4 regions of the Brevibacillus sp. HB1.3 genome follow, and region 4 is predicted to be linked to each of the others. Evidence: riboswitches for the same ligand, from Rfam matches in the RefSeq annotation. Region 4 holds a riboswitch; each other region holds the start of a gene.

Region 1 (7,729 bases), on a different contig from region 4:
TGCTTGCGATCAACTGATGCTCGGGATCTTGAAAGACCAAGCCAACCTTTTGCGTCATCTCTTGCAATGCGGCCCGTTTGTAGACAAGCGGTTTCCCCTTCCACAGCACCTGTCCCTGCTGTGGCTCGATGATCCCGTTTCCATGCAAGAACAGGGTCGACTTCCCACAGCCATTCCGCCCCAAAAGAACACATTTTTTCCCCTCTGGAATCCATAAGGACAGCCCTGACAGGACTGGTTCCCGCCCTCCCGGATACGTGTACTGCAAATCGATGAACTCCAACAATCGTGATGTCATAACCGCCAACCTCCTGTCCACCACTCAAGCAGCACCAGCAGTATACAGCCTGCGATTGCTTCCCACTCATAGCGGCGCGAGCGGGCATGGGTATGAAACGAAAGCACCTGCATGCTCTCCCCGAAGCCTCTTGCCGCCATTCCTTTGTGCAGCGCTTCGTATTTACGCATCGCTCTGACAAACAATTGCGCAACGAGAACCCCTGCATCCCGAAGTGTCGCCCGGAAGCCGCGATGACCTCCGCGCGAACGTTGGGCAATCCAGAGCTGGTGAGAAATCGTTACCAACACAAAAATAAACCGATACATGATCATTAATAAGTCAGTCACAAGAACAGGCATATGAAGCCGGCGAAGCACCTGCAAGATTTCGGCAAACGGCACGGTAAACAAAAGGAAAGCAAAGCAAGATAAGCTCGCCATGGTCCGCCAAAATAAGATCCAAACTTTACTGAAAGAGGACATCGGCACATAGAGCACATACGAACCGAATTCCCATGCTGCCGCAACCTGGACCTGAACTCCTCCTGCTCTCGCCCCTTCAATTAATAGAGCAGGGAGCCCCGCCGCGAAAAACGAGAGTGACACGATCATAAAGGCACAGTAGATACGGACAGGAATACGAGCATACACCACTACCCATACCGTCATCCAAACCACGACCGCCATCTGCATCCATACATGTCCCACCAGGACGAGCAGTAGCATTGCACTCGCCAGCAATAGCTTATGAGCTGGCGGCAGATGTTTTAGCCTGTTTTGATAAGAGAGAGAATCAAGCTGCAACCCGTTCATTTTTTCCGTTTATCCAACCGACCTTTGTACAAGCCCACGGCGTAGCCAACCACTCCCGCTCCCAACGCCGCCTGCACCGCAAACAATAGACTCTCCGTCTCTCCCCCTGGCGGTTCTATCAGCGGTTGAAACCAAGGTTCGTAGTTCGGAGCGATTTCCTTGATCGCTTCCTCTGCCACGCCGTCTGCGCCGCCAAATTCCGAGTCTTGCACCAGCAATAGCGGGACAGTAGCCAGTACGATTACCCCCAAGAGTAAAAGCCAGTTCCATCCTTTTTTCACAGCGATTCCTCCCGTTTGAGCAAACGAAGCTGTGTAAGCTCTTTTGCGTTATAAGATAACAACCAGTTCCAAACAAGAACGGTCAACAGACCTTCACTAATAGCGAGCGGTACTTGCGTGAACGCAAAAATTCCTGCGAATTTGGCAAATGAGGCCAACACTCCGCCAGATTCAGCTGGAAATGCGAGTGCCAGTTGAAGCGAAGTCACCACATAGGTAGCGAGATCAGCCAAAGCCGCCGCCGCAAAAACCGCCAGACGCTGACTTCCGGCCACTTTCATAATCAACCGATAGATTCCGTATGCCACCATGGGTCCTACCACTGCCATGGATACAGCATTTGCCCCTAGTGTAGTCAAACCTCCATGCGCCAAAAGCAAGGCTTGAAACAAGAGCACCATACTCCCTAACACAGACATCGCAAAAGGCCCAAACATAATCGCGCCAAGGCCCGTTCCAGTCGGGTGAGAGCTGCTGCCTGTAACCGAAGGGATTTTCAGTGCAGATAAAACAAATGCAAATGCTCCTGCAACGCCAATAAGGAGCTTCATCTCGGGATGTTCTTTTACAATCTTGTTAATCGAGCGAATCCCAAGAATAAAGAATGGCAAGAACACAGCCCACCAAAATAAGGCCCAGGATAATGGCAAATACCCTTCCATGATGTGCATCGCATGTCCTGTCTCAGGTTCATTGAGCAAAAAATACAAGACAAAGCCCGCGATCATCAAACAAGTAGATACGAGACGAGATCGATTCATGTTTATCCTCCTTCACTGACTTTCATTCTTTCCTCCAAACAAAAAAATCCCATCCATCAGTGGACGAGATGTGCACACAAAACAACAGACTGATTAGACAGCCTCATTGCCTCGTATTCACCGCTCCTTTCCGCGAAGGTTCTGTGGGTGTGGCTACTAGGTAGGTCTCCTGGCTTCCAGATCTATGCGCTCCTTGTCCTTCCCCATACGAAGATGAGTGGTTTCCTTCTCAAAGAGAGCTCCCTGGTTACAGTGGCGGGACCGCTCGGGACTTTCACCCGATTCCCTGTTACCCTTTATGTGTCACATAAAGGCACCTAACGCCGACTATATACAATTGACTGACAATTCATGTTTGTCCCACATCATTATACCGGATCACTACATAAATCGGAAGAATATAAGCGAAAACGCATAAGTAGATGACCCACTACAAACGGAACCATCTACCTATGCGTACTTTGTTCTATCTATTCTTTTGCGTCTACGCCAATTACTTCACTAATATGTTTAAAACCATCTCGTTGCATGAGCTTGAGCAGTTTTTTGTTGATTTGCTTGGCAATACCTGGGCCCTGATAAATCATCCCCGTGTACACCTGAACAAGACTGGCTCCTGCCCGGATTTTCGCGTAGGCGTCTTCCCCATTATAAATACCGCCGACACCGATGATTGGTACCTTGTCTCCTACTTCTTGATAAATCTCCTTCACCCAAGCTGTGGAACGCTCTGTAAGAGGTCTTCCGCTCAGTCCGCCCGCTTCCTCAGCAAATCGATGTCCGGAAACGGCCTCGCGTGACAGTGTCGTATTGGTAGCAATAATTCCGGAAATGCCTTCTTCTACAGCAGCATGAACAACATCGCGCATGTGCTCATCCGACATGTCTGGCGCTACTTTTAGCAAAATCGGCTTTTTCTTGATGGAACGCCCTTCCATTTCAGTTGCCTTTTCTTTTACTGCACGCACTAAATGACGCAAGCTCTCCGTTTCCTGCAAGTCACGAAGATTCGGGGTATTCGGAGAGCTGATGTTAATCACGAAATAGTGACCGTATGCATAGAGCATGTCCATACATTTGCTATAATCGACGGCCGCTTCTTCATTCGGCGTTACTTTGTTTTTCCCAATGTTAATCCCAATCGGAACATCTGAGTATGCGTAATCGACCAAATGCTGGGAAGCCAGATACGCACCGTGATTGTTGAAGCCCATCCGGTTAATGACAGCTTGATGTTCCGGCAATCGGAACAATCGGGGCTTTGGATTGCCTGGCTGCCCCTGCGGCGTCAATGTCCCGATTTCCACAAACCCAAAACCAAGAGCACCCAACGCATGATAGACTTCTGCATTTTTATCAAAACCCGCTGCAAGTCCGACTGGATTCGGAAACGTCATTCCCCACAGCTTGTTCTCCAACCGCTGGTCTTTTACCTGATAGATCATCTTCAGGATGCTTTTGCCTGGAGCAGAATCCTCCACCAGCCTTAAGGCACCAATTGTCTTTTCATGAATCTCTTCCGCATCTTGCTGGAACAGATATTTTCTTATGAGCTGATACATCGGCTGCACTCCTTACTCCGTTTCTACCTTTTTACCTCATAGTAGAATACCATACTTTTTCGGGAGGATGTAACCTTTATACGTGATACATATTTCCAAGTAAGCAGGCAAATCCTAACAGCACCACCACGCACAGGGGGATTAGTCTTTCATGAAAGTGGACGGAAAAATCGGGATTGGTCAAGCCATTATGGTGATGATGCTGACGATCGGCATTACGAACCACGTAACCGTCATTCCCCTCTTATTGAGTAAAGCCGGAAGAGATGCTTGGTTGAGCGTGTTGGTTGCTGGTATTCCTTTTTCCTTGTGGGTGTATTTATTGTTTGTGATCAATCGAACAATAAAACAACAAGCCTTGTATGAATGGCTTCAGCAGCGAACAGGAAATATTGTCAGCCACCTTTTGCTCACTCCGATCATGATCTGCCTGTATTTGATGGCGTTAACCAATCTGATCGATACCCAGACATGGACTACCGTCAATTATCTGCCTCGAACACCCGAATGGGTGACTGCATTCGCCTTGATGGGCTTATGTGTGCTCGCAGCTATCGGGGGAATAACCTCTGTTGGAATTACAGCAGTAATACTTCTGCCTATCGTCGTGTTGCTTGGATTTTTTGTCGCTTTTGGCAATATTCCCAAAAAGGATTATAGTCTTTTACTACCGCTTTTCCAGAACGGTTATCGTCCTCTGATAATGGGGATGCTCTACTTTGGCGGTGGTATAACCGAGCTGTTTCTGTTGCTATTGCTTCAGCATCACATCCGCAAGCCACTCCGCCTCGTACACTATTTCGTTATGCTCGGCATTACGGTTCTGTTGACACTCAGTCCGTTGACAGGGGCGATTGCAGAATTCGGACCTGTCGAATCTGCCCGTCAACGTTTTCCGGCATTTGAACAATGGCGGCTCCTCACCATTGGAAAAGACATCGAAAATATGGAGTTCTTCTCGATTTTCCAGTGGCTCTCTGGCGCTTTTATTCGAATCACTATCTGCTTGCTGCTTCTGGGGGAGTTACTCACGATCCATACCAGAAAACAGCGCAAATACACGATCCTGTTTCTCGGGGGGAGCATGATCGCCTTTACCAGCCTCCCGTATAGCGACATGCAGTTCGTTTCCTTCCTCACGCACGTATACTATCCGCTTTACTTCGTCCTTATGATCATTGTCACACTCGCACTCATCCTGATTTCCCTGCGCAAACCATCCAGACAGGAGGAGACCCCTTATGACCCTTGAAGAGGAACTGCGGGAAAAATTCGCGCATTGTGCGGACATTATTTTTATGAGCATGGTCACAACCGAGGATCAGCCTGTGTTGATGCTTTATTGTGAAGGGCTTTCAGACATTCGTCAATTACAGGATACAGCATTGCCACAGCTTGAGCGCTTCCTGACTGAGGGGGATTTGCGCTCTCTGCCCCTCATCCCCCTTTTCACGGATTCAGAGCTGTGGATTGAGCGACTTTTTGCTGGAGATTTGCTGATTTTTATTGGTGATACTCCTCCCTTCGCCTGGGATATTTCTAAGCGGCCAGAGCGCGGCACTGAGGAAGCCAATACGGAGATTTCGATCAAAGGTCCCCGGGACGGTTTCGTTGAGGATATTTCCACGAACGTTGCTCTCATTCGCAAGCGTATGCGAACCATTACCCTGGCTTATGAGCCTTTTATTCTCGGAACGCGTTCACGCACAAGAGTCGGCATAATGTATATCACAGACGGGGTATCTGAAGATCTGGTAGAGATGATGCGCGAAAGACTACGCAAATGTACGTCAAAAAAAATTGTGAACAGCGCCATTCTGGAAAAAATGCTGAGCGACAACACTCGTTCGGTGTTTCCCTTGGTTAATTATACGGGACGTCCTGATTTTGCGATCTACATGCTGCTGCAAGGCAAGGTCATCGTGTTGGTAGACGGTTCGCCCTTGTGCATCGTGGCACCTGTAACCTTGCTGGAACTGATCAAAACTCCTGAAGACGATCAATATCCTGTTACCTATGTATGGCTGGAACGCATGCTGCGACTGGGGGGATTTTGGATCGCAATCTTTCTGCCTGGCTTCTGGATTGCACTGTGTGCCTATAATGTAGAGCAATATCCTTTTCAATTGCTCGCTACCGTTACACAGGGCCGAAAAGGGTTACCGTTTTCCGCGCCGATGGAGCTATTTATCATTTTATTTATTTTTGAGTTTCTGCGCGAGGCAGGTGCCCGTCTGCCCAAAAACGTCGGGCAAACACTGGCACTTGTCGGTGCACTGATTATCGGCGATGCCTCCATTCGTGCAGGACTGACATCGCCGTCGATGCTGTTCATCGGCTCCCTTACCGTCGTCGCCTCCTTCACACTGGTCAATCAGGCATTAAGCGGCGCGGTAACAGTTGTGCGTTTTACCGTTTTCTTCCTTGCTGCAACCATCGGCATGTACGGCTTTGTCCTCGGGATGATTGCCATTGTGTACTACTTGTCCACCTTGACCTCGTTTGGCAGATCGTATATTTTGATGGGTTCTTCCAACTCTGTGTCCACGCTGATCAATGTCATGTTTAAGTCCTTGACCAGCTTTTTTCGGACGAGATTTGCGAAAGGTGGCGATAACAAATGAAGGGCATGCGCAACGCTTTTACTGTGCTGCTGTTGGCATCCATTCTTCTTGGGGGTTGCTGGGACCAGAAGTCGATTCAGGACCTTCGCTACTTATCTGCCATGGGCATTGATTTCGTCAACAATGAGTATGTTTTATACGCCCAATCTACCGATCTGTCTACGGTCGCCAAGCAGGAATCATCAACCACCCTGCAAGCACCTCCTGCCACCATTTCGATCGGAAAAGGAAAAACACTTCAATCTGCCTTTGATAACCTGCAAAAAAACGCACAGGTGCCCGTATTTCTAGGTTTTGTATCCTCCCTCGTATTTCATGAGCGTCTCTTGCAAAAGGGCGTTATTACCTCCCATGATATTATGAATCGATACGGTCTGATTCGTTACACCAAATGGGTATTCGGAACACGGGAGCCGATTGACAAAGTATTAAGCTCTCATTCTTTGGTCGGATTTTCTCCATTGGACTCTCTTTTGCATCAGCCAAAGGATGTTTACGAGCAGCGTTCGTTTATCGAGCCGATCCAATTTTTTCGGTTTATCTCGGACTTTTGGGAGCCGTCAAGCACCGTGCTATTGCCAAACATCACGCTGTACAAGCGTTCCTGGAAAGAAAATAACCGTTTTATTTCTCGTCTCTCCATCGATGGCATCCACGCCATTCATCGTGGAAATTGGCAGGGTTACTTTCCCAATCGTGATTTAATGGGGATTCGATGGATGAATCATGATACGAAATTTGCTGGCCTCGTTGTGAGACAAAACAACATTCCCAAAGCAACTATGCGCATCGAGCACGTTCAATTGGACATCATTCCGATTACCACCGGAGAGCATCCTCGTTATCAGGTCAATGTTCGTCTAAAGGGGTTCGTTCGTGAAATGTTGAGTACGGTTACGCCTGCTTTCGTACAAAAAAGCTCCGAAGAACAGGTAGCCGAGCAAATTCGCGGGACATTTCTAAAAGGAGTCAAGGCAGGGGTTGATCTATATAGCTTGGAGGAGAGTTTGTTTAAAAAGGACTACCAGGCTTGGCGAAAATACGAAATACGCAAGCGCAATAAGCTCACACCTGATTCCCTGACCGAAATCCAGGTGAATATGTACTTAAGTGATTCTGGAAAAATGAAGATGGATTCGGTCAAATACCCTGACCCGCTTCGGCCGACTGAATAAATAAAAAAACTGCTTGCCGTAAGCTCGGACAAGCAGTTTCTTCTTTTCTATTTACCGTTGAAGCTAGTTTTTCACCAGCAAAACTTCTTCGATAGAAGCATACGGCAGGTTATGCGCATCAGCGACAGCCTTGTAAGCTACTTTTCCGTCGATGACGTTTACGCCTTTTGCCAATGCTTTGTTGTCGCGAATCGCTTGTGCGTAGCCTTTGTTCGCCAATTGTACCGCGTAAGG
Region 2 (7,729 bases), on a different contig from region 4:
TCATCGCTGAAGAAGAACTGACTTTGGTCGAAACAGGGCCAAGCCCTTCCGTCCCATACATCAAGGCCGGCCTCGCCAAGCTCGGTTTTACCCCGGAACAAGTAAAATACATCATTGTGACGCACATTCATTTGGATCATGCGGGAGGAGTGGGACTTTTTCTAAGGGATTGCCCAAACGCAAAGATCGTTGTCCATCCAAAAGGTGCACGTCACCTCGTTGATCCAAGCCGACTGATCGCAGGAGCGAGAGCGGTGTATCATGATGATTTTGATAGATTGTTTGATCCGATTGAAGCTGTTCCCGAAGAGCGGATTTTGATTCGTGGAGACGGGGATACACTAAAGATCGGAGCGAATTGTGTGTTGGAGTTTCTGGATTCACCAGGGCATGCCAATCATCACTTCAGCATCTACGATCCCATTAGCCGCGGCATGTTCACAGGTGATACGGCAGGTGTACTTTATCCGCAGCTTAAAAAGGACGGCATGCACCTCGTGCTACCATCTACTTCTCCGAATCAGTTTGATCCGGATGCCATGTTAGCGTCTCTACGTCGATTTGGAGCGCGCAATCTGAATCGCATTTACTTTGGTCATTTTGGGATGTCTGAACAGGTAGACGATGTGTACCGCCAAATACGCGAGTGGCTCCCTGTGTTTGTGGCGGAAGGAGAATCAACACTTGCTGCTGGACAAGCATATGCTGATCTGTCTCGTAAGTTATTGGAACGAGTCTCTGAGCATCTACAGTCACAAGGCATCAGTGATGACCACGAAGTTTTCGAAGTACTCAAGCTCGATTTTCAGGTGTGCGCCATGGGCATTCTGGATTATTTGCACAAACGAGGGTAAAAGCTTTGCCAAAAGCATTCCAGTTGCCTGAACTTTTTGTTCAGGCGTTTTCATTTTTAGCAGGCAAGAAAGTATTGGCTTACGTATTTGTCATTCTTTTTTCATCCAAGGAATGCTATGATGTAGGATGAGTCATGGACTGTGATAATTTCAAAACGTAACAGCAAATAGGTGCCTCGTCTTTCTCAAAAAGATCGGGTGAAAAGGGAAGTCGGTGAAAATCCGACGCGGTCCCGCCACTGTAAATCGGCTCGTTCCACAGCCGTAAGCCAGGAGACCTGCCTGTTTGTTTTCGTGCCTGTTGCCTTCGCGGAAAGGATCGGCCTATTTCAGGAAGCAGACCATCCTGTCTGTTTGCCCTGAGGTGCCGACCCTTTGATTTCCGAATGGAAGCAAGGGTCGCTTTTTTTATTGGAAGGTACAGTCAATCAGACACGCAGAAAGGAAGTTCTACATATGAAACGTTCTTTGCGATTCATGATCCCACTACTAGTTGCGGCGAGCCTCGCAGGTTGTGCGGGTAACGATAACAGCCAGCCAGCACCTGGTGGACAAACAAGTGCACCGCAGACAGCACCGCAAGAGAATACAGCCGAGCAGCCTGCAAAACAAACAACGTATCCGTTGACAGTCAAGGATGCGACAGGAAAAGAAGTAACCTTTGCAAAAGCTCCTGAGCGAATCGTCTCCACATCACCTGCCGAGACAGAGATTTTGTTCGCATTAGGCTTGGAAAATCGGATTGTAGCTGTCTCAGACTATGATGATTATCCAGAAGCGGCGAAGGCAAAACCGAAAATTGGCGGCGTCGTCAAACCGAATGAAGAAGCGATTCTCGCTCAAACGCCAGATATGGTCGTGGGTGGGATTTCGATGGAGAAGCCAGTGGCTGACAAGCTCAAATCTCTCGGGATGCCCGTCTATATTACCCATCCAACAAAGATGGATGACATCCTAAACAATGTGTTGGCGATGGGAGTTATCACTAACAAACAAGAACAAGCCGAAAAAGTCGTCGCGCAAATGAAGAAGGATATCGCGTACGTTCAAGAGGCAGTGAAAAATGTAAAACCGGAAGAGAAGAAAAAGGTATACCTTGAGTTTTCCCCAGGCTGGACAGTCGGAAAGGGTGAATTCATGGACGAACTCATCACACTGGCTGGAGCGACAAACATTGCTTCTGACACACAGGGCTGGAATCCGATCAGTGAAGAAAAGATTTTGCAAAACGATCCAGACGTCATTTTGTATGCGAGCGGAATTACCGATGAAAAGACTGGCGTCAAGCTGGAGGATATGATCGCCAAGCGTAATGGCTGGGATAAAATGAAGGCGATTCGTGAAAAACAAATCTTTGGCATGGACCAAAATATTTTGTCCCGTCCCGGTCCGCGTATTACACAAGGCTTGATCGAAGTAGCGAAGGCGATTTACCCAGACTTGGTGAAATAAAATGAAGAAACGATTGTTCCTATGGGGAGGAGTCAGCTGTCTCGTCCTCCTGGCATCAATAGTCATCAGTATCTCGATGGGGGCGGCACATCTCCCCATTTCGCAAGTATGGCTCATCCTGCTCCATCAAATCCCTGGCTTGTCTGAGTGGACCACCGTAACGTGGCCGGAGTCATCTGAGCAAATTGTCATGAAGGTTCGTTTTCCACGCGTTGTATTGGCTGTTTTGATTGGCGCCTGCTTGTCTCTTGCGGGAGCGGGCTTTCAGGGAGTTTTGCGAAATCCGCTCGCAGATCCGTTTACGATGGGCGTGGCATCAGGTTCTGCTGTCGGAGCAGCCTTTTTGATCCTGTTTGGCTTGCAAATCAGCTTTTTGGGTGCATGGAGCACGCCTGTTGTCGCTTTTCTTACAGGACTCCTCAGTTTATGGATCGTACTCGGACTGGCGAACACCCAAGGAAAGCTGCAAACGGAGACCCTGATTTTGTCTGGTGTTGTGGTGCAGGCTTTTCTCGGCTCACTCGTTTCCTTTATGGTGTCGCTATCCGACCAGACGGTGAATGAGATCGTGTTCTGGCTGATGGGTAGCCTGTCATTTCGGGGCTGGGCCTTTACGTATGTCTTGATTCCTTACTTGGTCATAGGCGGAATCGTGCTGGTAAGCTATGCGCGTTCCTTGAACCTATTTGCGTTAGGAGAGCGGCAGGCTGCGCATCTCGGCGTCCATGTAGATCGAACGAAGCTAGTGGTTCTGGTCGTCTCGACTCTCCTGACGGCAGCGGCGGTTTCTATCGCGGGAATTATCGGGTTCGTTGGCCTGGTGGTACCGCATCTCGTGCGTATGCTGGTTGGTCCCGACCATCGAATTTTACTGCCGATGGCCGCGATCTGTGGTGGTATTTATGTGCTGTGGGCCGACACTCTCGCCAGAATGCTGCTAAGTCCAACGGAAATCCCGCTCGGTGTCGTGACAGCATTTCTGGGTGCACCGTTTTTCGCGTATTTGTTGAAGCAAAATAAACGCTTTAGGAAGAGGTAACGTATGCAATGATCAATGTGCACAGCTTGCAAAAATCGTATCAGGATACGCCAGTTTTGCACGGAATCGATTTTTGCGTGGACAAGGGAGAATTTTTTGGCATTATCGGACCAAATGGAAGCGGTAAATCCACCTTGCTGAAAATGATTTCAGGGGTCATCAAGGCAGATGCAGGAGATATTTTGCTTCAGGAGAAAAAGCTTCATTCCTATCCACGCAAAGAGCTTGCCAAAATACTGGCTGTATTGGAGCAAGAGGGGCTACCGCCAGTCGGCTTTCGTGTTCGAGAGGTGTTGGAGATGGGGCGCTTTCCTTACCAGAATTGGCTGGGGGAAGAAAAGCAGGATGTCGCATCGCTCATTGATGAAATCGTACAAATGCTCGGCCTTGAACATTTGGAGGAGCGCACACTGGATCAGTTGAGTGGTGGGGAAAAGCAGCGCGTAGCTTTGGGGAAGGCATTGATCCAAAGACCTCAGGTGCTGTTGCTCGATGAACCCACGACTTACCTCGATATCGGGTACCAGATTCAGCTTATGGATATCGTGCGAAAATGGCAAAAGACGACACAGGTGACGGTCATTGCTGTGCTGCACGATCTGAATCTGGCCTCCCTCTACTGCGATCGTATTTTGATGCTGCATAAAGGAAAGCAGATAAGCGTCGGCACACCAAAAGACATTTTGCAAAGTGACAGAATAGAGGCTGTATACGGAACCAGACCGATTGTCATGGAGCATCCTGTCCATCATTTGCCGCAAATTATTTTGCAGTCGCAAGTGTAAGGAGACAAAAGCATGATCGTACTGATAACAGGTGGAGCACGCAGCGGAAAAAGCACGTTTGCCGAAAAATACGCGGCACATTTGGGCTCCTCAGGTGTTTACATCGCGACCGCTCCAATCACCGATGAGGAAATGGAAGAGCGGATCATGTACCACCGAGACCGCCGCTTGCAGTCCAACTTTCCTTGGCAAACGATTGAGGAGCCGTATGCTTTGACAGAATGGCTGACGAAGCTCGGAGCACAAAAGGACATACAAGAACAGCAGACAGTGATTTTGATTGATTGCTTGATCCTTTGGCTTTCCAATTGGCTTTTGCATGATGGGGAGGAGCAGTCGTTTGAGGGTGTGCTCCAGCAGGTGGATGTGCTGGTAAACAAGCTAAAAGACTACCCGGTGACCGTTTTGCTGGTGACAAACGAAGTAGGCGATGGACTCGTCCCGCAACATCCATTAGGCCGTATGTTCCGAGACTTGGCGGGGTTGATGAATCAGCGCGTGGCAGCTGTTGCCGATCAAGTTTTTCTTGTCACAGCAGGGATTCCGGTGGAATTAAAAGGACAAGCTTTCCGATTTTAACGTGGTGAAAAGACGGTTTCGAGTCGTCTTTTCACCTTTTTTATGATATAATACAAGAAAAGCCATGGAAGGGATCAGGATACCATGCGTCCCCATAGGACGATCTGGAAACGTTTTGACCTCTCCTACATCTAGCTTCGTAGTAGTCGCTCGTCACTGAAGACGACTAATCTACTACGAAAGCGAGGCCCTTTGTATGAGTAGCGACTTATACTTGCGATGTACCTCGGTAGTCGGTTGGTCGTCTGTGCCTAAACCGACAAAAATGCGAGGAAACCATGATGAGGAGAGCGCTGCAGTTATCTAAGCGTTATAGTATGATTTTGTTTGGAGCTTGTTTACTTGCTTTTGCGTATTATCACATTAACTTTCAGAACCATTTGTCTGAAGGTGGGTTTGTTGGCTTAGGGTTACTGGCGAAATACGCCTTTGACTTGTCGCCAGCGATGGTGATGCTTTTGCTGGATATTCCACTGTTTTTGGTTGCCTGGTTAGTAAGAGGCCGCCAGTTCATTTGGGACACCATTTTTGCATCACTTGCTTTTACCGTGTTTTACGATTTGTTTGAACGATTTTCACCGATTGTCATGGATATGAGCAGAATGATGCCGCTGGCGTCTGTCTTGGCCGGTGTTTTGACCGGGCTGGGTACCGGATTGGTTCTGCGCTATGGAGCTGCGACAGGTGGAGACGATATTTTCTCCCTGTTGATCAGTAAGTACACGGGATTGTCCATTGGTACGGTCTTTCTTTTACTGGACGTCATTGTGCTTTGTATGTCGTTCTGGTTCGTACCGATGAAAGAGATGATGTATACCATTTTGGCCGTTGTCATTTCCAGCCAAGTCATCACCTGGACCGTCAATCATGGTGCAGGAGTGGAGGTCATGGAAGAGGAGCACGGGCATGGAAGCGTCTCGATGACCCACCGGTAATGAGTAGATATTCAGTTGAAAAACATGCCTATACAAAAGCAAGCAAAAGGCCAAGTCGGTTTTCATGTCGACTTGGTCTTTTGAGCGTTTATGACTGTTTTTGTACATAATATCCTGCTTTCCTAGTGGATACTAACCAACACAGATACTATCGATGGAAAGGACCTGCCATGAGCGATCCGTTTTTTAGCAACTACAAAGCATTCGTCGTCGTACCAGCGGATGAGAAGCAAATGGGACCGGAGCCTTTTAGCCCGAACGATTACGCCAGCCATTTCATTCTGACGTTTTCGCTGTACGATGCGGTTATTTCCTCTTGGAGGGAAGCGACAAAGTATAAAGTGCAGGCAAAAAAAGGGCTGTCGAATGTGATCGAGGGTTTCAACGCCAAACGCCGTGGTACAGCCCGTCTGCATCTGTTGGAAATGGAAGAAGACCAGGCATATTTCGTCCTGGCCTTGTCGTTGAAAATCCAAAAGGATAATGAAAAAGCTGTCATGGAGACGATCACCAATCTGCTGGACAAAGATTTCTCTACCGACTTGTTGATCGGCGAGACCTGGTATCAGATCATTGGTGCCAAAGGGAAATTCGAGCGGAAGCTATTCTCCTACAATGTCCAGTCGTACGATTATCGCCCGAAGTAATCTGCCAGAGCTTCCGTAATCGCCTGCGCGGCTTTGTCCTGATAGGACGATGTACGGACGATGCCCTCATCCTTTGGATTCGATAGAAAGCCAAGCTCAATTAAGACGGACGGATCATTGTTTTCGCGCAGGACGTGATAATCGCCGAATGAAATGCCGTTGCTTCTTAAACCGATGCCACCTGCCAAGCGAGACTCAATCGCTCGAGCTAATGGCTCATCCTTGCCTTGCGAATAATAAAACGTGAGGGTACCGGTATTGGGCTTCACAGAAGAATTGTAATGGATGCTAATGAAGGCATCTGCTCCCTTTGATTCGCTAAAAGCGACACGCTGCGCTAGCGAAGGTTTTTCTGTGTCACTTGTCCTCGTCATGAAGACTTGCGCACCCCGTTGTCGCAGCTTGCTGGCGAGCAGCATGGCCGTTTTGTAATTCAACGTTTTTTCCATGCTGTTCCACTTCGTTCCCTGTGTCCCGACATCGGAACCGCCATGTCCCGGGTCGATGACGATGACTTTTCCTTTTAAGCCTGGCGATTTGGTGCTTTTGGTCACCGAAGCTTTGGCGTTGGCCTTGGCATCCCCAATATATGTCGCAGACACCCAGCCTGTCTGTCCATTGGAAGTTCTCGCTTGGATCCAGTCACCTTGCTTTTTCAAAATATCTACACGGGTTCCTCTGGGTAGCGAGAGGACAATCTCATGGCTCGTGCTTGGTCCTTTGCGCATTCGAAGCGAATCGGCCAAAACCGTACCTTGCTGGCTTTTGGCAACGGCTGTATTGGCTGATGAAGAAGCTGAACCTGCACTCGTTACCGCTCCTTTTTGCAAATAATACCCCGCGACCCAGCCTACCTTTTGATTGTATCTAATTTTTGCCCAACCATATGCTTCATCCGTAATGGTCACGACGGCTCCTTGCGGCACGGTAGCGACAACAGAAGCATTGGGGGCAGGTTCACTGCGAACGTTCAGAGAGGTCGCGACCACCTTTGCCTGGATGACACTTGCTGCTTGCGCCGGCTCCGTATGAAACGGCCATGACAGACTAAGCCATAGCCCACATAGGAGGGACGCTTTTTTACATGTTGTTTTCATCATTTCTACCTCTGACTTGGATTAGCTATATCTCACCTGAACTATGATAAGGGAAATGCAGGAAATCGAATAGGGCATGATTTCCTGATTTTTTGGGACAATTAAAGCAGAGTTTCGGTATATCTTGCCAAGGCGTTCGTTGCCGACTCCGCCATTCGCTGTTTGAGTTGATCGTTTTCTACTACTTTTACCCGCAGGCCGAGAAAACGAATGCGCGATAAAATAAACTCCTGTTCGTCGGATAGAAAGTGCAGGGTGATCGTGTACACCTGCGATTCTGGGTCAAAAGCTACCTCTTTGTCAAAGCAGGAAAAGGCGTACAATATGCGCTGGAGCTCAGC
Region 3 (7,729 bases), on a different contig from region 4:
GTCAAATGGCATTTCTTTGGTTTTGGCAATCTTGTCCAAGGGCAAATATTTCGTCAAATCATCGCACAGGTCTAGGCCTATACCGATGTACCTTGCTCCGACAAGCTTTTTCATATAGTCAACATGATCTATCAGTCTCTCGATAGTTGCATCGGCGCTGTTAGCCGCTGTGAACATGCTAAACGCATTCAACCCGACAAGTCCGCCCTTTTCTGCAATCGCTTTGATCTGCTCATCTGTCAAATTGCGCATCGTCGGTACGACTGTTCGGCTGTTGGAATGAGAAGCAATCACTGGCTTTTCAGCGATTTCCATCACGTCCCAGAACCCTTCGTCATTCAAATGGCTCACATCGATGACGATCCCCAGTTTTTCCGCTTCTTCGATAAGACGCACACCGAAATCGGTAATGCCGCCTTTTTTCCCTTCGCGCACTGGTGCAAAAAAGCTACCGTCCCCAACGAAATTGCGCCGACTCCAAACCAGCCCCATCATCCGTACTCCGAGCTCATAAAAGACACGCAAGAGACTCAAATCGTTATGCAGCGGCTCTGCCCCTTCCAACGACAGAATGAACGATACTTTTCCCTCCGCTCTTGCCCGTTGCAAATCATCCAGATTTTTGGCGATGACGATGTGCTCGGGTGACTCAGCCGCCTCCGCATGCATTGCGCTAATCTGGTTGAGCGCCTTGCGCAGACTCATCTCCGGTACAAAAGCATCCTCGACGAACACGGCTGCCACGATGGAATGCACGCCCCCCTGCTGAAACCGTGGCAAATACTCTGTCTCGATCATTTTGGTTCGACCGTATCCACGCTGAATCTCCACATCCATCAGCAGATCAAAATGCCCATCCAGAACGTGAACACCGTCATGAAATTTGCGCGCCTGTTCTCTCGTTACTTCAGTCATACGGGTCATCTCCCATCTTGTTCTATGGATTTTTCTTACCAACAAATTCGCGACGTATTGCACGGCTCCTTTGATCAATAAGAGAACCTTTGCATCTAACTGATAAAGCCCCGACAGTTGGAGCGAAGTTCTCTTCCGCTTTTACTGCCGTCGGCTTAACAAAAAAGGACGCCAACTAGGCATCCCCCCTTAATGAAAATCAAAGAAACTCAACTTGCCCCCTGTCAGTTGGCTCCACTCATTACCTTCTGGATAGATGGTTTCACACAGATCGCTTCCGAGTAGAAATATACATGCTTTTTTCCAGTAATAGGATGGGTCGTCACTTCTGTCTCTACTCCGAAAACATCCCGGATCAGAGTAGGTGTCAAGACCTCCTCTGGCGTCCCCGATGTAACGATTTCCCCGTCACAGATCACGTACAGACGATCACAGTACATCGCTGCAATATTGAGATCATGCAACGAGGACAACACCGTAATCCCAAGATTTTTGACCAGATCCATCACCTGCAACTGGTATCGAACATCCAAATGGTTCGTCGGTTCGTCAAGGACAAGGAACTGGGCTTGCTGCACCAAAGCTCTGGCAATTAACACCCGCTGCTTCTCCCCACCCGATAAACTGAAAAAGCTGCGATCGGCATATGTATGCATCCCTACCCGCTGTAGTGCTTCTTCACAAATCTGAAGGTCTTCTGCGTTATCCGACTGAAATAGTCGTTTATGCGGAGCACGTCCCATATTCACGATTTCGGTTACCGAAAAATCAAATTCAACAGAGGATTCCTGCCGTACTGCCGCCATTCGCTGAGCGTTTTGACGCGAGGTTAGCTTGTATACGTCGTCGCCATCCAGTGAAATCCATCCCGAACGCGGCTTTAGTACCCGATAAATACTTTTTAGCAATGTGGACTTCCCACTGCCATTCGGCCCGATCAGTCCCACAAACTCTCCGGAGCGCACCTCCAAACTGACGTTGCGCAGGATTCCCTTTTTCTCCAGTTCGACCGATATATTCTCAACCTGCAAATTCATCGTCCGCTACCTCCAAAGGAATAAGAACTCCGCAGCATCAACCAGATAAAGAATGGACCACCACACAGCGCTGTCAAAATACCAATCGGCAGCTCTTCCGGTGCAAATGCGAGCCTGGCGACTACATCAACCCAGATGAGAAATATCGCGCCAAACAAAGCGCTGACAGGCAGGACACGTCTGTGATCTGATCCGACCATCACACGGACGATATGGGGCATCATTAATCCGACAAAACCGATTGATCCCGCGATGGACACGATCACACCCGTGAGCAGTGCCGTGATCACCAAGAGTAGCTTGCGGAATTGTACCGTATTAACTCCCAATGTTCCTGCTGACTCCTCGCCCATCAGCATCGCATTGAGCGAGCGGTATTGGGCTATTAAGACGATGAGACAGATGACGACAATCAATGTAGGAATCGTCAGGTACTCCCATTTGCCGCCAGCCAGACTGCCACTTAACCAAAACAGGACCGTTCCAATTCCATGCTCATTCGGCGCTGAAAAAACAAGGAGACTAGTAATGGCCGACAAGATCGCAGATATCGCAATTCCAGCCATGAGCAGGCGTACCGTCGAGTTTTGTCCTCCAATACGAGATAGCGTAAAAATAAGAATAATGGACACGAGGGAGCCTGTAAAAGCGCCAAAGGTTAACGCATACTGCCCGTACATGCTGAATGCTCCGAAAATAATTACCGAAGTAGCTCCAACGGAAGCACCTGAAGATACGCCTAACACATACGGATCAGCCAGGGAGTTGCGAACTAACGATTGGATCGCTACTCCCACGACAGACAGACCTGCGCCGACGATCGCCCCCAAGAGTACACGCGGAAAGCGAATATCCCAAATAATGGTTTGCTCCCCTTTGGACCAGTCCACCTCAATCCATTGAGTCAACATCGGAATTTTTGATAAGGCGATTTTCCATACCGTAGTCGGCTTAATCTCCACCGATCCGAGCGTAACTGCGAACGTAATCGAGAGGAAGAGTCCGACCAATAAAGTAATGATGATAGAAGGTAACTTGATCTGTTGCAGTGCTATTCCCTCCCTTAAAAGGGGCGTACTCTATTTGAATTTATCCGGGTAGAGTCCTTCCGCCAAAATTTTCAGCGCAATCGGTGCACGAACGCCTTCAGAAGCCGCAGACAAGGGCAATACCATCAGTCGTTGATTTTTAATCGCCGGGATATCCGCCAGTTCTTTTTTGGTCAAAAGGAAATGACGCTTTTGCTCAACAGTTCTATCCCCGTAGTCTACGATAATAATCACGTCTGGATTGCGACTCACTACTTGCTCCCAACTGACCTCTGCCCAACCCTTTTGAATATCGTCAAAAATGTTCTTGCCGCCAGCAGTCTTGATTAAAGACGTCATGTAGTTGTTGGCTGCTGTGAACGGTTTATCTTCCCCGTTGTCGTACACGAACACTTTCAGCGGCTCGTCCACCTTGCCAATTTTACTAAGCGTTTGGTCCATTTCACTCTTCATTTTATGGATCAAATCATTGGCTTTGTCTTCCACACGGAAAATGCGTCCAATATTCGTAATGTCAGCAAACACATCGTCAATAGTCGGTCCAGGCATGCTAGAAGACGCTTGCAGATACGATTTGATGCCGACCTTTTCCAAATCCTGCATCGATCCTACTCCCTTTTCACCGAATCCGCTTTTCCATCCGGCGTACACGAAGTCTGGGTTCGCTGCCAACAGCACTTCTTTCGTAGGATACTTGTCAGACAGTACCGGAATCTTGTCGTAATCTGCTTTTAACTCTGGAAGAATTTCATCGTCCAGGTAAGCGGTTCCGACCATTTTATCAGCCAGGCCCAATGCCAGCATGATTTCCGTGACGTGTTGGTTCAATGTCACGGCACGCTCAGGTACTGTTGGATAGGTCATTTCGATGCCATTATTGGTGAGTGTTACAGGCTTACTCTCTGCTGCTGGAGCAGCCGTTTGTTCTGTTTTGGCTGGGGCCTGCGGTGTTGTAGTGGAACCGCAGGCTGAAACCAAAAGCATGGTAGCTGTCAAGATACCGAAAGCTAGTCCTTTCATTACTGTATGTGTTTTGTTTGCATGAAACATCTGTAATCCCCTTTTTCTTTTATAAATGTTGTAGTAAATCAAATGCTTCCACAAAAAAAGCACCCCCCATTTCAATCGGGAGGCGCATGACAAACGTAGATATAGCCATAACAGGCGCAAAGGCGCCCTTTTATAGACTGCTTCCACATCTGCCCCATCCTCGTGGGTCGATTGTAAATGATCGCATGGCAGGTCTCCTGGCTTACGGATCAACACACCTAGCTACCTTCCCATTTTTTGTCTCGCAAAAAACAGTGGCTATTCGCTAGGCGCTCCTCGTTACAGTGGCGGGACCGCGCCGGTTTTTCACCGGACTTCCCTTTTAAGCTGACGGCATATGCCATCCAGCACCATTCGATACGTATTCAATTTTCATGATTTTTCATTCGTTGATAGAAGTCAGTTTTTTCGGGAACTGCGTGAGTATTTCAACGCCTGTTTCCGTAACCAAAACATCGTCTTCAATCCGCACGCCGCCTACTCCTGGCAAATAGATGCCCGGCTCGATGGTAAAGACCATTCCTGGACGAAGCACTTCTTGGTTCTGGCTGTGAACAGACGGATATTCATGTACATCCATCCCTAGTCCATGCCCAAGGCGGTGCATGAAGTATTCTCCGTAGCCTTTTGCAGTGATAACGTCACGAGCGGTTTTATCCAAATGCGCAAATGTCACACCGGGACGAATCTCAGCAATTGCCGCTTCGTTAGCAGCCAAAACTGTCTCGTAAATTTCTTGTAGCTGGGCACTGATCTCGCCTACAGCAAAGGTACGAGTAATATCGGATACATATCCGTTCGCAGCTACCCCGATATCAAACAAAAGCAAGTCGCCTTCTTGCACTTGGCGCGTTCCTGGCTTCCCATGTGGCAAAGCGGACTTCTCCCCTGCCAACACCATGGACGTAAAGGATGGACCTTCTGCACCCAAGCGCTTCATCTGGAATTCCAGCTCCGCTACGATTTCTGTCTCGGTCATGCCTGTCTTGACTTTTTTCAAGGTCTCACGCAAGGAATCCTCGACCAACTGAACAGCGTGCTTTAGACGATCCACTTCGTCCGCGGATTTGATCAAACGCATTTCACGCAGTGGCTCTTCCACGTCCACATAGCTCGACGCCAGAACAACTTGTCCAAGTGCTTCATAGCGCTCGACAGTCATATGACTTTTCTCAATTCCGAGCTTCGCCAAGTTCGCTGGCAACACTTGCTTGAGAATTTCATACGGATTTTGGATATCCGTATGTGTATGGATATCTTGAACGAACGAAGCCTCTGCTGCTGCCTCACGATCAAGAGCAGGTACAATTAAGGAAGGCTTTCCTTCAGCAGGAATAACCAGACCCATAAAACGTTCATGCGGGTCAGTAAAAAATCCGGTCAAATAGTAGACGTGCTTGGGAGAGGTAATCAACACCGCGTTCAGCTCTTGCTCTGTCAAAAACGTGTGGAGCTTCGAAATGCGCTCTTGAAACAACTTCTTCACCCTGCTTTCACCAATTATTCTATTGCGAGAATACCACTTCCCCATCAAAAAAAGAAGAGTTCAATTGCAAAATCTACTTCGGATCGGACAACCTAAGGGTGGGGTGAAAACAAAAATGGAACAAATACTCGTCCATCAGGATGGCAAGCAGTTTGCTTTTCACATATCGGGGAAAGGCCAGCCGTTATTGTGTATCCATGCGCCATGCATCGGCTCTATCAATTTTGTTTATCAGCAAACACTCGCAGATACTTATCAGCTCATTGTCCCTGATTTGCCCGGACATGGTGATAGTTCGCCCATGGAGAAGCCCTATTCGATTGGGGAATTGGCAGAACGACTCCATAAGCTGATCCCGTCTCTCGGCATTGAGCGTCCCTTTATTTTGGGGTACTCCCAAGGTGCTTCTATCGCCCTTGAATATTGTCTTCGCTATCCTGATCATGCACGAGGCGGTATACTCGTGAGCGGTTTTTCTGAAGTGAATGACCTGTATTTGCATGGACGATTCTGGATGGCGCAGGCATTGTCGATGCTTCACGGAGTTCCTCTTCTTGCCCGTTCCATTGCCTCCTCACATGTCAATAGCCCAGAAATGCGGGAAAAATGGACGGCGCACGCCTCCAAAACAGATCCCACTAGCTTAAAATACCTTTACGGTGCCGGTCATCGCTATCAATGTACAGAGCGTCTAGGCGAGATCCAGCTTCCGATTTTACTTGCCTATGGCGAACAAGATAAACGTATGCATCATTATGCGCAAATGCTTACGATGAAATTGCCAAAAGCAAGACTCGAGATGATCCCAAACGTAAGGCATCAGGTAATCACGAAAGCTGCGCCTGCTTTCAATCAGTTGTGCCGCACCTTCATGGAAGAGGGATAAATAAGAAAGACAGAAGGACGGTATCTCCATTCCCTTCTGTCTTTTTACAATTGGACTAGCTCTTCATCCGCGGGTCAAGTGCATCACGCAAGCCGTCCCCAATTAAGTTAAAGCCGAGAACTGTCAGCATGATAGAGAGCCCTGGAAAAATAACGGTCCATGGTGCTTTCTGAATGTACTGACGTGAATCAGCGAGCATTTTTCCCCATTCTGGTTCTGGCGCTTGTGCTCCCAGTCCGAGAAAGCCAAGTGCAGCTGCTTCAATAATTGCTGTTGCGATCCCCATCGTCCCGGTCACAATGATGGGTGCGAGGCTGTTCGGCAAAATATGCTGCATGATAATCCGGGAATTTTTCATTCCGATTGCCCTTGCGGCCATGACGAATTCCTCTTCCTTCAAGCTCAATACACGGGCGCGTACTAACCGCCCAAATGTCGGAATGTTAATAATCGCAATGGCAATCAAGGCGTTTTGCAAAGATGGCCCCAAGATGGCAACCACAGCGATTGCCAAAAGAATACTCGGAAACGCAAGCATAATATCAAAGAGACGCGAAATGATCGTATCGATCCATCTGCCATAGTATCCTGCCAAAAGACCGAACAAGGTCCCTACGAGAACGGAGCCAATGACAGAGAACGTCCCTACCCACAAGGAGATTTGTGCCCCATAAATAACGCGACTAAAGACATCACGACCATTGTAATCTGTTCCAAACCAATGCGCTTCAGAAGGTGGCTTGTTTTTCATCACGAGCTCGCCTTTGTCGTACGGATACGGAGCAATCCATGGAGCTAGTACCGCCACAACAATGAAAAACAAAATGATCCCGAAGCCCACCAACGCCAGCTTGTTTTTTCGCAGTGTCCTCCATGCATCCTTCCAAGGAGAGACTACTTCTTCATGCTTCACTTTTAAAGGTACTACCTGATCTTGTGGTTGTAATTGTGGTTGTGCCATGTCTCTTCGTCCCTCCTTAGCGATATTTGATTCGCGGATCGATATAGGCGTACAGAAGGTCGACCAAGAGATTGATCAGGACGAAAATCGTCGCGATTACAAGGATACCGGATTGGATAACCGGATAGTCACGGTTTCCAATGGCGGTCACAATATAGCGACCAACTCCTGGCCATCCAAAGATCGTCTCTGTCAAAACGGCTCCACCCAGCAACAACCCTGTTTGCAAACCAATTACCGTCAAGACAGGGATCATTGCATTTTTCAGCGCATGCTTGTACACGACCCAAAACTGTGTCAGCCCTTTTGCACGAGCGGTTCTGACATAGTCAGCACGCATGACTT
Region 4 (7,729 bases):
CAGAATGATCACCTCCTTTTCTTTATTCGTAAACCCTACAGTTGTAAGATTAAAGTACGAACAATACTATAAATAGAAGCCTATTAATCATAGTATTAAAAGTAACAGGATTAGGCGGAGGGATGAGATGAACATCGATAAGGACAAACGAAAAGAATTGGGGTTGTTTTTAAAATCGCGGCGTTCCCGGCTTTCTCCAGAGCAATTTGGTTTGTCCAAAGGTCCAAGAAGGAAGGTTCAAGGCTTACGGAGAGAAGAATTAGCGCAGATTGCTGGGATCGGGCTTACGTGGTATACATGGCTGGAGCAGGGAAAAGACATTCAAGTGTCGGCCCAGGTGCTTGATAGTCTTGTATCAGTAATGAAGCTCGATACTGAGGAGCGAAATCATTTGTTTATGCTCGCCCACGGGAAACTGCCTGTTGAACAAACAACCTCATTCGAGGCAGGAATTACAAAGATCATGCAAAACTTCATGAACGATTTCGAAATGTGTCCGGCTTATGCAACGGATCAGCGGTGGGATATATTGATGTGGAATAAAGCTTCACAGTTGGTATTCGGGGATTTTGAAAAAATGAATAAGAAAGAACGTAACGCAGTTTGGCGATGTTTCGCGTCAACCGACTATCGAAAACTTATTGATGATTGGGAAAGCCACGCCAAACGGCTTCTAGGGCAATTTCGTTCTACCAGTACACCGTTCGTCGGGGAGGATTGGTTTAAAGAGCTCGTCGGCGAACTGATGGAACTCAGTCCTGAATTCAGAGAATGGTGGCCGCGTTACGATATACAGGGTACTCCCATCGGGACAAAACAGATCAATCATCCGACTGCGGGTACGATGACGATGGAGCATATAACATTTCGAGTATACGATGCGCCCGAGTTGAAATTAACCATTTATCGCCCTTTAAAAGAGAACGATTCAGTTAAAAAAATGAACCTCTTGATGAACGGTGGGTAAAGTCTGTGCCTTCTGTACAGTACCACGCACGTTATCGGTCGCTACATTCAGTCAACGAGCGGTCAAGGTAAAATTTTGAAAAAGAAAGATGCCTCCGGTGACCTGTTGCAACCAAGCTCACCAGAGGCATCTATTCGTTATAGCGGTGATATTGTTCCCCCTTACATCTCTACCTTCCGCTTCCTTCTCAATACATGGCGTTCCTTCGCTTTTTCATACTGTATGCGCTCTTCTTCTGTATCAGGAATGACACCAGGAACGATCGTCGGCTTTCCTTGATCATCGAGGGCAATCATCGTCAGATACGCGCGTGCTGTCATGCGCTTTTCCCCGGTCAACAAGTTCTCCGCTTCCACTCTCACGAATACTTCCATCGATGTCTTATGGGTCCAGGTCACATATGCCTCCAGGTTGATCGCTTCCCCTGTCTTGATTGGCGCGAGAAAATCGAAGGAATCGCTGGATGCAGTGACAACAGGCTTACGGCAATGTCGCATAGCTGCGATGCAGGCGATTTTATCTACATAGGCCATGACTTTCCCGCCGAAAATGGTATGGTGGTGATTGGTATCCGGTGGCAAGACGAGATCAGTCAAAAAGGTTCTCGATTGTTGGATCGGTCGTGCTTCTGTCATCATTTGAGTGGCCCCTCTCATCGCGTTCACCTTCCCGACTGAGCTGTCAAACGATTCCGAATCGCCTTCGTTGCCGCAACCATGTTTCGTAATGACTGAACGGTTTCTTCTCTTCCTCTCGTCTTCAGCCCGCAATCCGGGTTTATCCAGAATTGATCCGGTGGAAGTACTTGTACGCCTCGTGCTACCATATCTTCCATTTCTGAAACAGCTGGAACTCGGGGGCTATGGATATCATATACGCCGAGCCCGATGCCTTTATCATACGTACCTGTTTCGAATACAGACACGAGCTCTCCGTGGCTACGTGAGGTTTCAATCGAGATCACATCGGCATCGAGTTCGCTGATGACGTCCATGAAATCATGGAATTCGCAATAGCACATATGTGTATGAATCTGGGTGCTCGGCGCAACAGTGGAAGTCGCTAGACGAAACGCTCTGACAGCCCATTCAAGATAAGCAGCTTGCTCTTCTTTTTTGAGCGGAAGTCCTTCGCGCAGCGCTGGTTCATCGACTTGAATCATGAGAATCCCCGCTTCTTCCAAGGCTTCTACTTCTTTTCGCAATGCCAACGCGATTTGTTCGCACACTTCTTGTCTGGAGACATCGACTCGAGCGAACGACCAATTCAGAATCGTTGCTGGGCCCGTTAACATCCCCTTCATTGGTTTGGCGGTCAATGATTTTGCATACACACTTTCCTTGACCGTCATTGGTCCCACAAACTCCACATCTCCGTAAATAACAGGTGGCTTCACGCAGCGCGAGCCATATGACTGTACCCAGCCGTTTTTCGTGAACAAAAAGCCATCGAGCTTTTCGCCAAAATACTCAACCATATCTGTTCGTTCGAACTCACCATGGACCAGGACATCCAGACCGAGCTCTTCTTGTATTTTGACCCATTCCTTGATTTGCGCCTGTATGAAAGCGTCGTATTGCTCCACTGTCCAGTTCCCTTTTTTAAACTGCTGTCGGGCTTGACGAACCTCTGCCGTCTGCGGGAAGCTTCCGATTGTGGTCGTTGGCAACAGCGGCAGCTTCCACGTATTTTGTTGAATCTCTCGACGTTCGAGATAAGGAACACTTCTTTCAAGTTTGGCAGCAGCGATTTGACGTAAAGCATTCTTCACTTCTAGACGATTCCTCGCTGGAGATAATGCGAGCTTCAGCAAGTCCGCTTCATTTTGAGCGATCTCTTTTGAAATGACGTACTTACCATATCGGAATCCTTGGACTAAAAGCTGTACTTCCCCTAGTTTTTCGTCGGAAAACGCCAATGCAGACACGACTTCCTCTGGCAATTCGCTCTCTGCTTCAACTGTTACAGGCACGTGCAACAAACTGCTAGACGGCTGAAGCCACAGCTTTTCGAGTGGAACGATCTCAGAAATTTCATTGACCAGCTCCCATTTCTCCTCAATGGACGCACGCCATATGTTACGACCGTCGATGATTCCCGCTGCGAGAATCTTGTCTGCTGGAAACCCGTGTGTTTTCAGATGAGTCAAATTGCGCTTCGCTCCGTGTACAAAATCAAGACCGATTCCTTTTACCGGTAAGGAAACTAGCTCCTTGTACCAATCCACCGCTTCAAAATAGGTTTGCAGCATGCATTGTAGATGAGGTAGTGCTTGACCGATTTGCGTATAGATACGCTTGATGATGGCGCGTTCTTGCTCAGAAACATCCAGTACAAATGCAGGCTCATCGATTTGCACCCATTCCACGCCGTGCAGCTCTAACTCCCGGAGAACGTCTATGTAGAGCGGAACGAGTTGATCCACGACGATCTCAAATTCGTTTTTCTCATATCCTTTAGACAATTTGACAAACGTATACGGGCCTACAATAACAGGCTTTCCGATGATGCCATACTTTTCTTTGGCCTCCAAATAGGCCTGGAGAGGCTTGTTCTCGGTTATGGCTGGTTGTCTTTCACCGAACTCCGGGACGATGTAATGGTAGTTCGTGTTAAACCATTTCGTCATTTCGCTGGCGACAGCTTCCTTCGAACCGCGAGCCATGGCGAAGTATGTGGCTAATGAAACCGGGCCTTCCTTGTATTCATAACGCTTGGGGACCATTCCAAACATCACAGCCATGTCCAGCATGTGATCGTAGTACGTAAAGTCACCCACAGGGATCAGCTCGACCCCTTTTTCCTGTTGACGCAACAGGTTTTGGTGTCGGATTTGCTCCATTTGCTGTACCAGGCTTGCCTCATCGATGGTGCCTGCCCAAAACGCTTCCAATGCCTTTTTCCACTCGCGGTTCTTCCCGATCCGTGGATATCCCAAATTGCTGCTTTTCATGAGCTTCCTCTCCATTCTTCATTCGATCTTGACTTGAATCCGCCCAATAAAAAAGGCATCTCCAACGATCAAAAAGAACGTTAGAAATGCCAAATAAGCACTGAGATCACAGCATCCTAACACCTCCCTATCTCCCGTAGGTTAAGCAGTGTCGTCGAAACAGGCAGGTCTCCTGACTTTGGGATCATCATCTGCACATGCCTTCCCAATCCGTTTGGATCAGTGGCTAATAAATGTGCCGACTCCCCTCATACAGTGGCGGGACCGTGTCGGATTCTCACCGACTTCCCTTTTCATCCTTGGTCGATTTTGATAACCAAAGAACCTGTTCCCACTCCTATGAAATTATCATGGTTCTGTGAAGTGCCCCAGAAAACGAGCAGGGCAGCATACTGTTCATACAGTAACACAGAATCCATTTTTTGTCATACTAAAATCTAAAATCATCGTCGGTCAACGGCTCAACGTTTAACGTACGGACATAACCATTTCCTTTTTTCGAGAAGAAGTCATGCTGCTTCGTCTGCGTGCGAATGCCGTTCAGCACGATTGGGTTCACTTCTTCCTCCGGGAAGAGCGGGTCCAGCCCCAGATTCATCAATGCCTTGTTCGCGTTGTAGCGCACGTAGGCATGAACCTCGTCAGCCAATCCGATTTCGGTATACAACGAAGTCGTATAGGCCTCTTCATTTTCTTGCAGCTCATGCAAAAGGGCATACAGTTCCTCTTTTGCTGCGGTCTGCTCGACCACACTCAGACCTTGATAAACTTCCTGCGCGAGAACGCCGACATAGAGTCCGTGGATGCTCTCGTCACGAACAATCAGGTCGATAATTTCCCCGCTGCTTGTCATCTTTCCTTGACCCGCCAAATAGAGCGGATAGAAGAAGCCGCTGTAAAACAGATAGCTTTCCAGGAAGACGGACGCTACCATCGCCATGTACAAGTCTTTCGGTTTCTCAATTTCTTGATAGCGTTTGGAGATGAGGGCCGCTTTCTTTTGCAGATGTGGATTGTTTTCTACCCACGAAAAAATACCGTCAATCTCCTCTGTCGATGCCAGCGTTGTAAAAATACTGCTGTACGATTTGGCATGGATTTGCTCCATCATGCCCATGAATGCGAGAACCGCTTTTCTTTGCAGTCCATCGACATGCTCCATGATCTTCGGCATCCCTACTCCGCCTTGAATCGTATCCAGCAAGGTGAGACCGCCCAATACTTTTTTATACGTATCCCGTTCAGTCGCACTGAGCTCCATCCAGGCCATCTTGTCATCTGACAACGGAATCTCATCATCCGTCCAAAACTGCATGATGTTTTGATTCCAAAACGTCATCGTAAAATCGTCGTCCGGCCTGTTCCAATTGACTGCTTTCATATGGCGTTCCTCTTCTCTTTTTGCTTGATGCTTTTTCTTTTATAATCGCGTTCACTAAACAGCGCAGCTAATGCACTCTTCTACAGTCAAATGCTTCGTCCGCGTATAGTAGAGCGACTTCAGACCTTTTTTCGCTGCGTAAATATAATAGCGAGCCAGTTCTCTGGTTGAAATGTTGCTGTTCACGTGCAGCACAGTCGAAATTCCTTGGTCGATGTGCTCTTGAATTTCCGCAATCAGATCAATCACTTTGAATTGGTCGATCACATACGCCGATTTGTAGTAAAAATAGTTTTCCTGAGACAAGTACGGCATCGGGTAATACGTCGTAGAGTTGGCATACGTTCTCGTTTCGATATGCTCAACAATCGGCATCACGCTAGAAGTCGCATTCTGAATGTAGGAAATGCTCTGTGTCGGTGCAATCGCCAAACGGTACGCATGATAAACGCCATGCTTTTGCACCTTTTGCTGTAGATCCGCCCAATCCGCTGGCGTCGGAATGTGCATTCCTTCAAAGAGAAGCTTTGCTTTTTCCGTCCGCGGGCTGTAATCGTTCGTCACGTACTTGTTAAAATAAGTGCCTTTTGCATATTCCGATTGTTCAAAGCCCAAGAAGGTCTTGCCTGTTTCCTTGGCAATTTCCATACTTTTTTCCAAGGAGTAGAAGTTCATCATCATGAAGAACGTACGGGCGAAATCTTTTGCTTCTTCACTTTCGTAAACGATTCTGTTCTTTGCCAGATAGCCGTTCAGATTCATCGCACCGAGACCTACGGAGTGCAGCTCGCGGTTGGCCTTTTGAACGCCTGGAGCGTTTTCTACGCGCGTCATGTCACTCACGGCTGTAATGGCTTCGATTCCTTCGTGGACGGATTCACGGATCATTTTGCGTTCCATCACGTTGACAATATTGAGCGATGCCAGATTGCAGCTAATATCGCGACGAATGATATCCATCTCGCCGTAATTGGTAATCGTCGAAGTCTCCTGTAGCTGGAAGATTTCCGTGCACAGGTTGGACATTTTTACCGAACCGAGATCTTTCAGCGCATGGTTGTTGTTCGCATTCGTTTTGTTCATGATGTACGGATAGCCCGATTCCATTTGGATCATCGCGATTTTGGTCAACATCTCGCGTGCGCTCATTACGGTCTTTTTCTTAATGCGTTCGTTTGCCAAGAGCTCCTCGTACATCTCATCGAGGTCCATATCATCCAGATGCACACCGTATTCTTTGTACACGGAGTACGGAGCAAACACAGTCAATGGTTTGTTTTCCTCAGCCAGCTTGTAGAACACGTTTGGTACGATCAGGCCGATGGACAACGTTTTGATGCGGGCTTTTTCATCCGCATTGATTTTTTTGCAATCGAGAAACTCGTTGATATCCCAGCCGAAGATGTTGTAGTACGCTGCACCTGAGCCTTTGCGTTGCCCCATTTGATCCGCGTAGGAAAATGCATCTTCCAACAACTTGAGAACCGGCATGACACCTTTTGCCGCGCCCTCGACGCCTTTGATCGGCTCTCCTCGTCCGCGAAGCTTGGACAGGTTCACGGCTACACCGCCGCCAATTTTGGATAGCTGCATACAAGTTCCCAAAATAAAGTTAATGGAATTCAGTGAATCATCCATTTCGAGCAAGAAGCAGGAAACCATTTCTCCCCGGCGGCTTTTGCCTGCGTTCAGGAAGGTTGGCGTCGCCGGCTGCAAGCGTTGATCCATCATGGAGACCGTTAAACGCTTGGCGAGCTCAAAGTCACCTTGTCCAAGGGACAGTGCCACAACGGCCACCCGGTCTGGATACTGCTCCAAGTACATCGATTTATCGTTCGTTTTCAAAGCGTAATCTTTATAAAATTTGGAGATAGCCATATACGAAGCAAATTGAAAATCGACGTCATAGGCCAAACGGAAAACTTCATCAACCTGCTCAACCGTGTATGTTTCATAGACGTTTTCATAGAAGTCATTCTCGATCAAATAGTCCATGCGTTCTTTGACACTGCCAAAAGTCATCGTGTTGGACTGCACTTCTTCCATGAAGACCGCAACCGCTTCCCGATCCTTTTCCAGTTGATAAAATCCGTCGTTGCCACGCTGCATCAGTTCGTTGTTCAATTCAATATGCCGCAATTGCTGCCACCCCACTCGTAAATTGTTCCACGTCACGGCCGGTACCGGACAGTTCGAATTTAGAAATCACCGGAACACCATATTGGCTCGCGATCGTATCCGCACTTTTGGCAAAGCTGGTTCCCCAGTTGCGGTTGCCACTGGCAGATACCCCGCGCAGATGGACATGATTTCGCTTCAGGAACGTCGCCACCTTGTCCGGCACTTGTCCGAATCCCGTCGTGTATGTGATCAAAATGAATGGCTCGTCCAGCACCATATCTTGATCAATTTCCACATGTGGCAAATT

What was found. Region 4 has a riboswitch for cobalamin ahead of metE (5-methyltetrahydropteroyltriglutamate--homocysteine S-methyltransferase). Riboswitches for the same ligand answer to the same signal wherever they lie in the genome.
Region 1: linked by a shared signal. The riboswitch ahead of HPY31_RS14605 (energy-coupling factor ABC transporter permease) and the one ahead of metE (5-methyltetrahydropteroyltriglutamate--homocysteine S-methyltransferase) in region 4 are both predicted to bind cobalamin.
Region 2: linked by a shared signal. The riboswitch ahead of HPY31_RS08145 (ABC transporter substrate-binding protein) and the one ahead of metE (5-methyltetrahydropteroyltriglutamate--homocysteine S-methyltransferase) in region 4 are both predicted to bind cobalamin.
Region 3: linked by a shared signal. The riboswitch ahead of HPY31_RS25885 (ABC transporter substrate-binding protein) and the one ahead of metE (5-methyltetrahydropteroyltriglutamate--homocysteine S-methyltransferase) in region 4 are both predicted to bind cobalamin.

What each region holds. Positions count from the first base shown of each region.
Region 1 covers NZ_JABMIT010000005.1:347,603-355,331, forward strand. The annotation lists gene HPY31_RS14590 (energy-coupling factor ABC transporter ATP-binding protein) at 1-298, opposite strand, end outside; gene cbiQ (cobalt ECF transporter T component CbiQ) at 295-1,092, opposite strand; gene HPY31_RS14600 (energy-coupling factor ABC transporter substrate-binding protein) at 1,089-1,373, opposite strand; gene HPY31_RS14605 (energy-coupling factor ABC transporter permease) at 1,370-2,134, opposite strand; cobalamin riboswitch at 2,277-2,470, opposite strand; gene HPY31_RS14610 (quinone-dependent dihydroorotate dehydrogenase) at 2,605-3,696, opposite strand; gene HPY31_RS14615 (GerAB/ArcD/ProY family transporter) at 3,848-4,948, shown strand; gene HPY31_RS14620 (spore germination protein) at 4,938-6,320, shown strand; gene HPY31_RS14625 (Ger(x)C family spore germination protein) at 6,317-7,495, shown strand; gene ald (alanine dehydrogenase) at 7,559-7,729, opposite strand, start outside.
Region 2 covers NZ_JABMIT010000003.1:121,177-128,905, forward strand. The annotation lists gene HPY31_RS08140 (MBL fold metallo-hydrolase) at 1-854, shown strand, start outside; cobalamin riboswitch at 1,007-1,154, shown strand; gene HPY31_RS08145 (ABC transporter substrate-binding protein) at 1,311-2,306, shown strand; gene HPY31_RS08150 (FecCD family ABC transporter permease) at 2,308-3,345, shown strand; gene HPY31_RS08155 (ABC transporter ATP-binding protein) at 3,354-4,130, shown strand; gene cobU (bifunctional adenosylcobinamide kinase/adenosylcobinamide-phosphate guanylyltransferase) at 4,143-4,709, shown strand; gene HPY31_RS08165 (YitT family protein) at 4,988-5,644, shown strand; gene HPY31_RS08170 (hypothetical protein) at 5,815-6,291, shown strand; gene HPY31_RS08175 (N-acetylmuramoyl-L-alanine amidase family protein) at 6,276-7,388, opposite strand; gene HPY31_RS08180 (WYL domain-containing protein) at 7,490-7,729, opposite strand, start outside.
Region 3 covers NZ_JABMIT010000015.1:60,416-68,144, reverse strand. The annotation lists gene HPY31_RS25900 (dipeptidase) at 1-915, opposite strand, end outside; gene HPY31_RS25895 (heme ABC transporter ATP-binding protein) at 1,140-1,952, opposite strand; gene HPY31_RS25890 (FecCD family ABC transporter permease) at 1,949-2,962, opposite strand; gene HPY31_RS25885 (ABC transporter substrate-binding protein) at 3,032-4,051, opposite strand; cobalamin riboswitch at 4,222-4,421, opposite strand; gene HPY31_RS25880 (M24 family metallopeptidase) at 4,434-5,528, opposite strand; gene HPY31_RS25875 (alpha/beta fold hydrolase) at 5,653-6,423, shown strand; gene HPY31_RS25870 (ABC transporter permease) at 6,479-7,384, opposite strand; gene HPY31_RS25865 (ABC transporter permease) at 7,401-7,729, opposite strand, start outside.
Region 4 covers NZ_JABMIT010000001.1:991,548-999,276, forward strand. The annotation lists gene HPY31_RS04675 (MFS transporter) at 1-12, opposite strand, end outside; gene HPY31_RS04680 (helix-turn-helix transcriptional regulator) at 128-967, shown strand; gene HPY31_RS04685 (acyl-CoA thioesterase) at 1,129-1,605, opposite strand; gene metE (5-methyltetrahydropteroyltriglutamate--homocysteine S-methyltransferase) at 1,629-3,920, opposite strand; cobalamin riboswitch at 4,066-4,264, opposite strand; gene nrdF (class 1b ribonucleoside-diphosphate reductase subunit beta) at 4,351-5,301, opposite strand; gene nrdE (class 1b ribonucleoside-diphosphate reductase subunit alpha) at 5,356-7,440, opposite strand; gene nrdI (class Ib ribonucleoside-diphosphate reductase assembly flavoprotein NrdI) at 7,427-7,729, opposite strand, start outside.